Regions from separate parts of the Halomonas sp. AOP30-A1-24 genome, predicted to be linked through region 2. Evidence: riboswitches for the same ligand, from Rfam matches in the RefSeq annotation. Region 2 holds a riboswitch; the other holds the start of a gene.
The links. Region 2 has a riboswitch for thiamine pyrophosphate ahead of thiM (hydroxyethylthiazole kinase). Riboswitches for the same ligand answer to the same signal wherever they lie in the genome.

Region 1 (5,846 bases), on a different contig from region 2:
TCAAGCGGTATCAATAGTACTATTGCATTAAGCTAACGCTTACTTACTAAGCAGTCACTGGCTCTTGTGGGGGCCAGTGACGTTGTTGTACTCAAGGCTTAAAAATCATTCAGCAGGCTCAAGCTTTCTTCCAGTAGCTTTTCAATCGGCTTAAGTTGGCTTTCATGCAATACGAGTAGAGACGGCGCCTCTTTTGGCTGTCCGACAAGGGGCACTAAAAGGGCGAACTCACTCTCCTCTAGATGAAATTCATGAATTTCACGCGGGCCTAAGGCCGTTTGGCATTGGGAGCAGCGGTAGACATCGTCCTCGCCATACACCAACCGGTGATACATTTTAAAAAGCGTATAAAGTGCCAAGCCGCCTTCAAGCGCAGACCAGCGTGCGGGCGTTTTGGGTATATCGTCGGTGACCGCTTGCCCTTCGGCTTTGGCATCGGCGATCACATTTGCTAAAGGCATCGCCAAAATGGCAGGGTCTTCAGAGGGTAGCGGAGCGTTTTGCTTCGTGGCCTGGTCGAAGTCTTTTACCGCGCGCTTTACATCATCTAGCGTATTTAAAACGTAGTCAGCATGCTGTAAGTCGCCAGGCTCGCAGCTACCGTTCTCCCAGCCATGGATCACGCGTAGCGTCATGTCTCCTCGTGACATGGGGCGGGCCAGTAGCATATAAAGCATTACGCGAACGTGAAGCTGGCGCTCATCGGTATTGTTTTCAAACGCACGGTAGGGGTCAGCAAACAGAGTATTGAGCCGCCCTTGCGTATGCTCCTTGGCTTCGGTGTATGACATATTGGTTTCCTGTAAGCGCGTCGCTTATTCTCCTGTGCGACGCTTGTAACACTAATGTTTTATAACACTAATGGCGGTAAGCTACTTTTATTTTGTAATGCTTTGACTCAGTGTACAGCAGCTTTTGTTAGTCTAGACAACGTTGTAGCGAATGAATAGCAGAAGTAAACCGTTTTCCTGTTAGCTATTTAGCGGCTAGGATACGGCGCGAGTAGCTGCTCATTTTGGCGGTTAGCTCGCTTTACATCAGGATACGCTCTCAATTCACTGTCGCCAGGGGAGCCACGTTGCGTGGCTGAGAATGCTATGACGCAGACCCTGGAACCTGAACCGGTTAGTACCGGCGGAGGAAGTGCGACATGCCATACCTAACGTCAGCCGTGCTGGGCGCGGCGCTCTGTTGCTTTGCATTTTTAGGCCTTAAAGCCCGTGGGCGTAAAGGCTCATTGGATGACTTTGTAACCGCTCGTAATTCACAAACCAGCACCACGCTAGGGCTCTCTTTTGTTGCATCTGGTATGGGGGCCTGGATTTTGTTTGCGCCGCCAGAAATTGGCGCTTTTATTGGCCCATTGGCCTTGGCAGGCTATGCCCTTGGCTCCTCACTGCCTTTTATCGTCCTTGGCTTTTATGGTCCGTCTATACGCCGGGCTCTCCCTGAGGGGCGGAGCATCGCTGAGTTTGCCGAGGCGTGCTATGGGCGCGGCGTACGCCACTGGGTAACGCTGGTTTCCGTGGTGTATATGGCCTGCTTTTTAGCCGCTGAATTAACCGCTATTGGAGCGATCACCTCGCTGCTTTCTGATGTTCCGTCGAGCTGGGTGATTATTGGAGTAACGCTCACTACGTTGCTTTACACGGTAAGCGGTGGGCTGCGCGCAAGCCTGGCCACTGACCGTTGGCAGGCATGGTTGCTGCTTGCACTGTTAGTGGTGGTTTCCAGTGTCACCCTTTGGCACTTGCCTGCCATGCCGAGCAGTGCGACATGGCCCTCTATCGCCACTTCTGATGCGCTTAGTGTGGCACTAACGCTTGTCATCGCGGTTACCGCAGCGAACTTGTTTCACCAGGGCTACTGGCAGCGGGTATGGGCGGCACGTGATGACCAAAGTTTGGCCCGCGGGGCTTGGGCAGGAGGGGGCGCCACGGTCATGATCGTTATGGTGATTGGCGGTTTGGGTATGCTTGCTGCCATGAACGGTGTTCCGCTGGGCGAACCGCCCATGCCTTTTTTTGCACTGCTCAATAACGCGCCACCCTGGCTAGCTATAACGGCACTAGTGCTTGCCGTTACATTGGTGGCGTCCAGCGTAGATACGCTACAAAGCGGTATTGCCTCACTGATCGTGTCGCGCAGTGAACAGCCAAGCGTTTCTATCGCGCTCACACGTTGGATGACCGTTTTGCTTATGGTGCCTGTCGTGGTTGTCGCACTTCAGGGTGTGTCTGTTTTACGTCTTTTTTTAATCGCTGATTTAGTCTGCGCTGCAACCGTGGTGCCCGTGCTGCTGGGCTTGTGGCGGCGCATGACGCCTCTTGCGGCTATCGGTGGCGGCATGGCGGGTCTATTGGGTGCGATCTTGCCTGGGTGGATGAGCCACGCCAGCATAAGCGAAGGGATAATGGCGGCAAGCTTTCCGAACAGTGTACCCACACTAGCGCCGTTTCTAGGTGCGTTGTTAGCTTCCACGGTGGTAAGCGTGTTATTAGCGTATTCAAGAACTCCCTGGAACCAAGGACAGTTATGATTCGCAGTATTTTGACGACCCCTGATGGCGAAACCCATGAAGGGAACGAAGAGCTTTTTGTCACATGGCAGAATACCCCCGGCAGTCATATATGGATCGATATGCAGGGGGAATCAGCAGAATCTGCTGAGCGGCTACTGGGTAAATTTGAGTGTCACCCCATGGCTATTCAGGATGCCCATAAGGAGCGTGTACCACCCAAAATAGAAGAGTTTGATAACCACGCACTGATTATTTACCGCGGTATTTCATCTTTTGATGCCCAGCTAAACTTTGTTCCTCAGCAGGTCTGCTTTTTTATTGGTGAGTGCTTTCTAGTGACGCTACATCCAGGCGTTGCCATGAGCATTGAGCGGCTCTTTAAGGAGCACGGTAAGACGTTATTAGCGAAATCACCGGAGCAGGTGGCGCTCAAGGTGATGTATATCTCTGCTGGGTATTACATTGATAGCCTGCTTGAATTTGAAGCGGAATTAAGCGATTTAGAAGATGAGTTACATGAAAATGGTAACGATGTATTAATGCGCAAAATTACCATGTACCGCTCCCGGCTGGTTAAGATGCGGCGCGTGTTTAATTATCATAAAGGGATTACCCAAGAGTTAACTGTCTACGACTATGAGCACGTCCCGCGTGAGGAAAGTGAAACGCTGCATGCCATTAACGATGTTGCCGAACGTTTTGAGCGGCTTTATACGCTTACTCAGATGTATTACGACATTTGCGGTGATTTAGTAGACGGTTACATATCAATCTCGTCGCACCAACTGAACATTACAATGCGCGTTCTAACGGTCATTACGGCGATTTTTGTTCCGTTAACGTTTGTTGCGGGTATCTACGGGATGAACTTTGACTATATGCCGGAGCTGCACTATCGCTATGGCTACTTCTTCATTTTAGGCATGATGGCAGGAATCGGTGGCGTGCTGATTTGGGTGTTCAGGCGAAAGGGCTGGTTCTAATTCAGCAGGCGTTTAAGGGGTAGCAAGAGTTTGCTATGGTCGGCTAGTCTTATTCCTTTGTATCAAGGAGCCTGACAATGCCTGAATCTACCGCCGTTTCTTCTACGATGGCTGCCATGCTCTTGGTCGGGCATGGTGGCGTCGAACAACTGCATTACCGTAAAGACGTCAAAACGCCGTTACCCGGCCCAAGTGATGTTCTGGTCCAGGTGACGGCGACCGCGAAAAACAATACCGACCGTAAAGCGCGTGAAGGCCTGTATCCCACCAAAGAGAAAGGCGACGTGACGTCCTTTGCCATGGGTGGCACGCCCACCTTAACGTTTCCGCGTATTCAGGGGGCAGATGTAGCCGGGCGTATCGTAGCGGTAGGCGAAGGCGTGGATGCTAAGCGGGTTGGCCAGCGTGGCCTGCTTGATTTCAATATTTATGCGGATGAGCGCCGGGATATCAATCTCACTCCCGACTACTACGGCCATGGGGCCGATGGCGGCTACGCTGAGTATATTGCGGTACCCGCAGACCAGTTCCACTCCATTGATAATCCCGAACTCAGCGACGCTGAGCTAGCCGCGATGGGCATGTGCTCCTATCAAACGGCGTACCATATGATGACCTCGGCACACATCAAGGCTGGCGAGCGCGTGTTGGTAAGCGGTGCCAGTGGTGGCGTAGGCACCGCGCTCATTCAGCTGTGCCGTATTATCGGTGCCGTTCCTTATGCGGTCAGTCAGCCTGATAAAGCCGCTGCGCTGCAAGCGTTAGGCGCCGAAGCCGTTATTGACCGTGGCGACCTGCCGACCTTTGTTAACCGCGTCTTAGAAGCTACTGGCGGAAAGCCAATTGATGCGGTGATGGACTTGGTCGGCGGCGAGATGACTGATCTGTTTATCGATACCATGATTGTTGATATGCAGCACCGCCAATCCTATCCGCGCCTTTCCATCGCAGGGGCCAGCGGCGGTAATCTCAGTGAGATCATGTGGACGCGTATTTACCTTTACCAGGTGCAGATATTTGGCGTTTCTCACGGTACTCGTGAAGAAGCCGAGCAGCTAATCACCTGGATTCGTAGTGGTGAACTCAAGCCCGTTCTCCATGCGGCGTTCAAGCTTTCTGAACTGCATGACGCCGAGCGCTATTTTGTTAATCGGGGCAGCAATTATCTCGGCAAAATTGTCATTGTACCGGATGCCCAGTGGAATACTCACGGCGCACCTTTTGCACTAACAAACGCTCAGGAGCAACGCCTTTGAAAAATATCCATACGCTTCAATTAATGGATACTCATGCGGGTGGCGATGTCAGCCGAATCGTAACGGGCGGGATTGATGCTCTGCCGGGCGCCACGGTGCGGGAGCAAATGGAGTACCTGCGCGACGATGCCGATGGCTTGCGTCGCTTGCTGCTGGAAGAGCCCTACGGTATTCCGGAGATGTCGGTGGACTTACTGGTACCAGCGACGCACCCCGAGGCCGCCGCAGGTTATATCATTATGGAAGTGATGGGCTACCCGATCTATTCAGGCTCCAATACCTTGTGTACGGCAACCGCGGTGCTTGAGTGTGGGATTGTGCCTAAGCAGGAAGGCATTCAGCAGTTTTCGTTGGAGGCCCCGGCAGGCCTGGTACGTATCGAGGCGCGTGTGCATAACGGCGTGGTCGAGTCGGTTACCTGTGAAGGTTTACCCAGCTATATTGATACTTACCGCGATACCATCCAGGTGCCTGGTATCGGCACCGTGACGTACTCTGTCGCCTATAGCGGCGGCTTTTACGCGTTAGTGGATGCTGCCGAGCTTGGTTTTAAGCTTATTCGTGAAGAAGAGCAGGCGCTTTCGGCCTGTGCGCATAAAATTGTTGAGGCCTTGCAAGCTCAACGCGGCTTTTCCCACTACACGCTGGGTGATGTAGGTCCGCTGCCTTTCCTGCATTTTATGGGCCCCGAAGAGCAAGTGGGTGAAGGCTATGTACGCTCTCGTTCAACAACCTATGTGCACCCCGGGGTGATTTGTCGCAGTACTACCGGCACCGGCACTTCCGCCAGGCTCGCGTTAATGAACTACGAAGGTCGACTCAACATAGGGGATAAACTGGAAACGGTCTCGCTACGTGAAACCGGGTTTATTGGCACGTTTACAGGGACTCATCAGGAAGGCGCCTACCAGGTGGTTGAAAATACGATTACCGGGCGCAGCTATGTGCTGGCTCAGTCGGATATCGTGATCAACTGTGATGACCCTCTGGTTTCCTGCGGTGAGCTGCACCATATTTTGAGCGACCGCCACTCTGTTAACCACTAATCTGTTAATCAATACCCTGTTAATCACTGCTCTGTTGAGT
Region 2 (5,846 bases):
AAAAGCGTCGCGCAGGGTAAATGGCATGAATATCCAGCATCTTGGGGGGGATGTGCGGCAGTACCTGAACCAGCCGCCCAGCGATAATGCTCTCCGTTACCAAAAAGCTGGGTTGATGAGCGATACCGATGCCTGCCTCGGCGGCATGGGTTAAAACATCGCCATTGTTGCTTTCAAGCGGGCCTTGGGGTGTCAGTGTCATATGTTCAAAACGCCAGTTGCTATTGGCTAAATCGCTGCGGTAACGCAGGCAGCGGTGGTGCGCAAGCGCCTCTGCATTTGCCGGCACGCCATGGGTTTCAAGGTACGCCGGAGATGCGCAAAACAGCATTTGACAGCGCGTCAGGCGCCTGGCGATCAGGCTTGAGTCGGGCAGGTTGCCAATACGAATGGCCACATCGTAGCCCTCTTCGAGAAGATCCACGCGGCGGTCACCTAAATCCAGGCGTACATCCAGGCCAGGATATGCCACCATAAAGCGCGCCACCAGCGGGGAGAGGTGGCGCATGCCAAAACTCATGGGGCCGTTGATGCGTAAACGGCCGCTTATTTCAGAAATGCCGCTGCCTACGTCGGCGGCAGCCTCATCAAGGGCCTGTAAAATCGCTTGGGCATGCGCAAGGTAGCGCTCGCCCTCGGCGGTTAAATGCAGGCGCCGCGTGGTGCGCTGAATAAGCCGCACCCCGAGCGTCTCTTCAAGGGCCATGACAACGCGTGATACCCGCGTGCGGGAAAGATCCAACGCCTCAGCGGCCCGCGTGTAGCTGCCAAGCTCGGCAACTTTGACAAAAGCGGCAATATGGTCGAGCTGGTTCATGGCCGAGCCAACGCCCGTGCGGCCTGGTAAGGGTCAGGCTGGCCACAAATGGCGGAGATAACCGCCAAGCCATTGGCACCGGCTGCAACGACCTGCTGGGCGTGTTCAGCCTTGAGCCCGCCAATGGCCACGCTTGGCAAGGTGCAGGCCGCGGCTAATTGAGCCAGGCCTTCAAACCCCAACGGTTTAGCATGGTCCTGCTTGCTTTGGGTGGTAAACACCGGGCCCAGGCCCACGTAGTCGAGCAGGGCCACGGGGGCTGCGTGAAGCTGCTCAAGCGTATTAATCGAAAGCCCGATAATTGCCTCTGGCCCCATGGCTGCCCGTGCCTCTTGAACCGCTGTATCGCTTTGGCCGACATGCAGCCCATCGGCGCCGCTTTGCAAGGCAACGTTCAAGCGGTCATTAATCACCAGCGGTACCCCGCTACCCGCCAGGGCGGCTTTCAAACGCTTGGCCTGTTCAATCATGTCGGTATCGCTTGCGTGTTTATCGCGCAGTTGAACAAAGCTGACGCCCCCTTTGACGGCCTCAATCACGGTGCGCTCTAGCCCTGCGGCTTTACAGAGTTGAGCGTCAGTGACCAGATAAAGCGAAAGATCAAAACGCATTAGCCTTCCTCCAGCCCGGTAAACTGACGGACGTCTGTAGGTGTTAGCTGATACAAGGCGTCCAACAGGGCTACCTGAAAACTACCCGGGCCTGCCGCCTGTTGTCCAGCGCGGCTACCCGCGATAGCAAAGCTTGTAAGTGCGGCTAACGTGGCGTTCAAGGGAGCTTCGGGGCTGGCCGCTACAAAGGCGGCAACGGTGGCACTTAACGCACAGCCAAGCGTAGTGACACGCGGCATAAGCGCGTGCCCGCCGCTCAGACGCCAGTGCTGAGTGCCATCGGTAATAAAATCCTGAACGCCGGTCATCGCGACAACACAGCGTTGCTGCTTGGCGAGGTTTATGGCAGCCTCACGCGCTTCATCCGTAGAGGCTGTGGCATCCACTCCTCGGCCCGCGTGGGTCAAGCCGGAAAGCGTCATGATTTCTGAGGTATTGCCACGGATCACGCTGGGCTTAAAAGCCAATAGCGTTTGTGAAAGCGTTTGACGGTAGTAAGTGGCGCCCACCGCAACCGGGTCCAATACCCAAGGCGTATTGCTCTCGTTGGCCGTTCTGGCGGCAAGTTGCATACCTTCTGCCCAGTGTGGTGAAGGCGTGCCGATATTGATCGAAAGTGCCCCGGCCAAGCGAGTAAACTCAGCGACTTCCTCAGTTGAATGCAGCATGGCAGGGGAAGCGCCGACAGCCAGCAGGCAGTTAGCTGTGCTGTTCATCGCTACAAAATTGGTAATACAGTGCACTAACGGCGTGGTGCGTTGTACAGCGGAAAGCGCGTCGCTCAGCGGGAGTGATGTCATGGCCACCTCACAGCGTAGATCGGGTGTGATGACACCGCGACTTCCTACGCCGGTATTATCCGGTTCAGGTTCTAAGGGTGCATCTCAGCTTGAGCGTCTCAAGCGCCCCTGTCGTCAGGCTACTATCCTTGCCTTGGGCGGTGCTGTAAAGCGCAGGCGATGTGTAAGGGGAGGCCGGTAGGGTAAGCGGGGCTGGAATAATGGCTGTTCTGCCCTCATGGTATGTCATCACAACGGTATCATGCGGTGTGAAACGGTTAGAGATAGGCTTGTACACGGTATGGTTTTTGTCAAAGATAACCGCTCAATCAATTCATTTAACAGCATAATTCCCCACAAGGAGCCCAAGATGACTTTGCAAGGTGAACAGCATAAAGGCGTTCGTCCGGCCCCTGCGCAAACCCAAGGGTTTCGCTTAAACCATACGATGCTGCGGGCGAAAGACCCCGAGCGTTCATTGGCCTTTTACTCCCAGGTATTTGGCATGCAGGTACTGCGTCGGCTGGATTTCGAAGAGATGCAGTTTTCGCTCTACTTTCTGGCGAACCTGGAAGCCAGCGACCAGGTGCCGGAAGATACCCAGGCGCGTACGGCCTGGACCTTCAGCCAAAAGGGGCTGTTAGAACTTACCCATAACTGGGGCACCGAAGACCAGGACGATTTTGCCTACCACGATGGCAATGCCGAACCGCAGGGCTTTGGACATATCTGCTTTAGCGTACCGGACTTGGAAGCGGCCCAGGCATGGTTTGATGAGCACGATGTAACGTTCATAAAGCGGGCGGACCAAGGCAAAATGCAGGGCGTCATTTTTGTGAAAGACCCGGACGGCTACTGGATCGAAGTTATCCAGGCCGACCTAATGGCGGCGATGGGCGACTGATATGGCACACTTGCTGTTTCGGCTGCGCTACGTTACCGATGAAGAAGCCATGGAAGTCCGCTCACTACTGGCAGAACATGGTTTTGATACCTATGAAACGCAGGCCGGTTTTTTCCGCTTAGGGGTGGACGCGATCTGGCTGCGTGATGAAACCCAGCGTGAGGCGGCCGAAGCAGCACTGGCGGTGTATCAAGCCGAGCGCTTCACCAAGGCTCGGCAAGCGCACGCCGAGGCCGTGAGCCAAGGCGATGCACCTACCTTATGGCGCCGCCTGGCGGCGCATCCCTTTCAGGTCACCCTGGTAATGGTGGCGGTCGTCATGGTGGCACTGCTTACGCTGTTGCCATTTCTTGGCCTGACACGTTAATCAAGCCGCAGGTGCCCGCGTTTTAAGTAGAGCTTGACCCCTTCGCTGCCCGCGCTAAGTTGGGGAGCGGCGCCGGGAGGGTAGCGACACCAGCTGCCCGTCGGGTATTCGGTATCGCCGTCGCACAAGGTGCCTTCCAGAACAAACGCTTCCAGGCCACCGCCCAGCGTTGGGTAGACAATCGTCACGCCCGCCTCCCACCGCTCCAGGCTGGCGCGCTCCTGGTGAAAGGTATGCAGCATTTTATAGGTAATGCCTGGGCGACGGTCCGGCTGCCAAGGTAAACGGTGAGCAGGAACGGCCAGTTGAAGAATGTCATTGGCTGCAAACTGGTGAAGCTTCACCAGGATGAGCGCGCCCTCATCGCCTATGTGCGGGGTGTGGCCCGTACCGATAGGATTGCGCAGATAGGTGCCCGCGGGGTAGCGGCCGTGCTCATCACCGAACACGCCCTCTAGTACAAGGATCTCTTCCCCGCCGTCGTGGGTATGTGCGGTGAACTGGCTGTTGGGCGCGTAGCGTACCAGGCTGGTCGCTCTGGCGACTTCCTCGCCGATGCGATCAAGCATCATGCGTGTGACGCCTGCACTGGGCGAATCGACCCATTGATATTGGTCCGGCGTTACGCAGGCAAAGTGGCTAAAGTCGGCGTTAAGGCGCATGGTGTTGGCTCTTTGCAGTGGGGGGATCGCGGTAGTGCAAGTCTCCTTATCCACCACCCAAAATGCAATGCATAAAAGAGCGCTTTAATGACGAGCCTTTAGGAAGGCTCGTGGTATAAAGGCGGTTTTTTTCAGGGCGTCGCCGCAAGCGTCGTCAGAATATGGTGGGCGGCCTCAATACGTGCCTGGTTGGGATAATTGCGGTTGGCGAGCATCACGATGCCTATTTGCTGGCTGGGTACAAAGGCGACATAGGCGCCAAAGCCATTGGTTGAGCCCGTCTTGTTAAACCACACATCGTCATCTGCCGGTAACGGTGGCTGAAGCTGCCCGGCCTTGTTAGCCTCCAGCACCATCTCCATCGAATTGCCTGCTTGTAGCTGGTCAAGCGACACAGGGTAGGCATAGCGCTCCCAACCGAGGCCTTGGGTCATATCGCCCATGTTGACGTAACCCATCCGGGTTGCTTCCAGTGCTTCGCGCAGCGGTTCATCCACCGCGGAGTTGTCCATGTTGGCGTTAATGAACGCCAGCATATCGGCGCTATTCGACTTTACCCCGTAGGCCTCTGCATCCAGTACGCCGGGGTTCACCCGAATCGGCTCATCCTCTTTTGAGTACCCGAAGGCGTAGTTCGCCTGGGCGTCTTCAGGTACCTGCAAGTAGCTGTGCTCAAGGCCGAGTGCTGAAAACACATGCGCTTCCATCAACTGGGCGTAAGGTTTTCCAAGCCGCTGGGCGGTCAGGTAACCGAGTAATCCAATGCTCGGATTTGAATAGAGTCGATGGGTGCCGGGCGCATACGTCGGTGCCCACTGGCGGTAGTAGGCGACCATGTCGTCTTCGTTGTTGACGCTATCTGGAAACTGCAACGGCAGCCCACCCGCCGTGTAGGTGCCCAGTTCCAATAGGCTGATGTTATCAAAGGCGCTTCCTTCAAGGGCTGGCAGGTACTGGCTGGCGGAGTCAGAAAGTGACAGAGCACCGCTGGCCTGAGCGTAAGCCGCCAGCGTCGCCGTAAACGTCTTGCTGACGGAACCCAGCTCAAACAGCGTATCGGTAGTTACCGGCACGCCAGCCTCTTGATCGGCGACCCCATAATTAAAGTAATAGGGTGTGCCCCTAACGCTCACCGCTACGGCCATGCCCGGGATACTGTGCGCGTCCATCAAGGCTACGATAGTGTCGTTGACCACCGACGCCACCGGCAGACTGCGCGGATCATCATTCGCATAGCCAAAAGCGCTGATAAGAAACGAACCTGCCACAATAAGCGCATTCTTTGCTGTTAACATCTTGTTCATCAGAAAACCCGTTACGTGTTGTTGGTTAACATCGGGTGTTGGCCCCGCTGATTCGTTGCTTACGTTACGGCGAACCGTACAAGGTGACAAACAGCGATATTTTGCATAAGCCATTAGAAAAATTTGGGGGTCTGTGTCGTGCGTCCCTACTTACCACTAAAAGCCCTGCGTGCCTTTGAAGCGTCGGCCAGGCACCTGAGTTTTACCCGAGCGGCTGCCGAGCTATGCGTGACGCAAGCGGCCGTAAGTCATCACGTAAAACTGCTGGAGAGCCAGTTGAAGGTAGCACTGTTCACCCGCCTGCCGCGCGGACTGATGTTAACGCAAGAGGGCGAAATGCTACTGCCGGTCCTCAAGGCGTCGTTTGATCAGATTACGCACACGCTGGATCAATTAGGCGAG

Region 1: it holds a riboswitch for thiamine pyrophosphate, as region 2 does, so the genes downstream of both, ACT3TJ_RS04395 (sodium:solute symporter) here and thiM (hydroxyethylthiazole kinase) in region 2, are expected to answer to the same signal.

What each region holds. Positions count from the first base shown of each region.
Region 1 covers NZ_JBQSXL010000005.1:105,340-111,185, reverse strand. Annotated here, with positions in the region: gene ACT3TJ_RS04405 (CoA-acylating methylmalonate-semialdehyde dehydrogenase) at 1-36, shown strand, start outside; gene ACT3TJ_RS04400 (hypothetical protein) at 99-791, opposite strand; TPP riboswitch at 1,057-1,161, shown strand; gene ACT3TJ_RS04395 (sodium:solute symporter) at 1,151-2,539, shown strand; gene corA (magnesium/cobalt transporter CorA) at 2,536-3,504, shown strand; gene ACT3TJ_RS04385 (zinc-binding dehydrogenase) at 3,582-4,760, shown strand; gene ACT3TJ_RS04380 (proline racemase family protein) at 4,757-5,806, shown strand.
Region 2 covers NZ_JBQSXL010000001.1:120,301-126,146, reverse strand. Annotated here, with positions in the region: gene ACT3TJ_RS00560 (LysR family transcriptional regulator) at 1-817, opposite strand, end outside; gene thiE (thiamine phosphate synthase) at 814-1,428, opposite strand; gene thiM (hydroxyethylthiazole kinase) at 1,428-2,228, opposite strand; TPP riboswitch at 2,253-2,348, opposite strand; gene gloA (lactoylglutathione lyase) at 2,578-3,111, shown strand; gene ACT3TJ_RS00540 (DUF6164 family protein) at 3,113-3,478, shown strand; gene ACT3TJ_RS00535 (cupin domain-containing protein) at 3,475-4,140, opposite strand; gene ampC (class C beta-lactamase) at 4,272-5,435, opposite strand; gene ACT3TJ_RS00525 (LysR family transcriptional regulator) at 5,583-5,846, shown strand, end outside.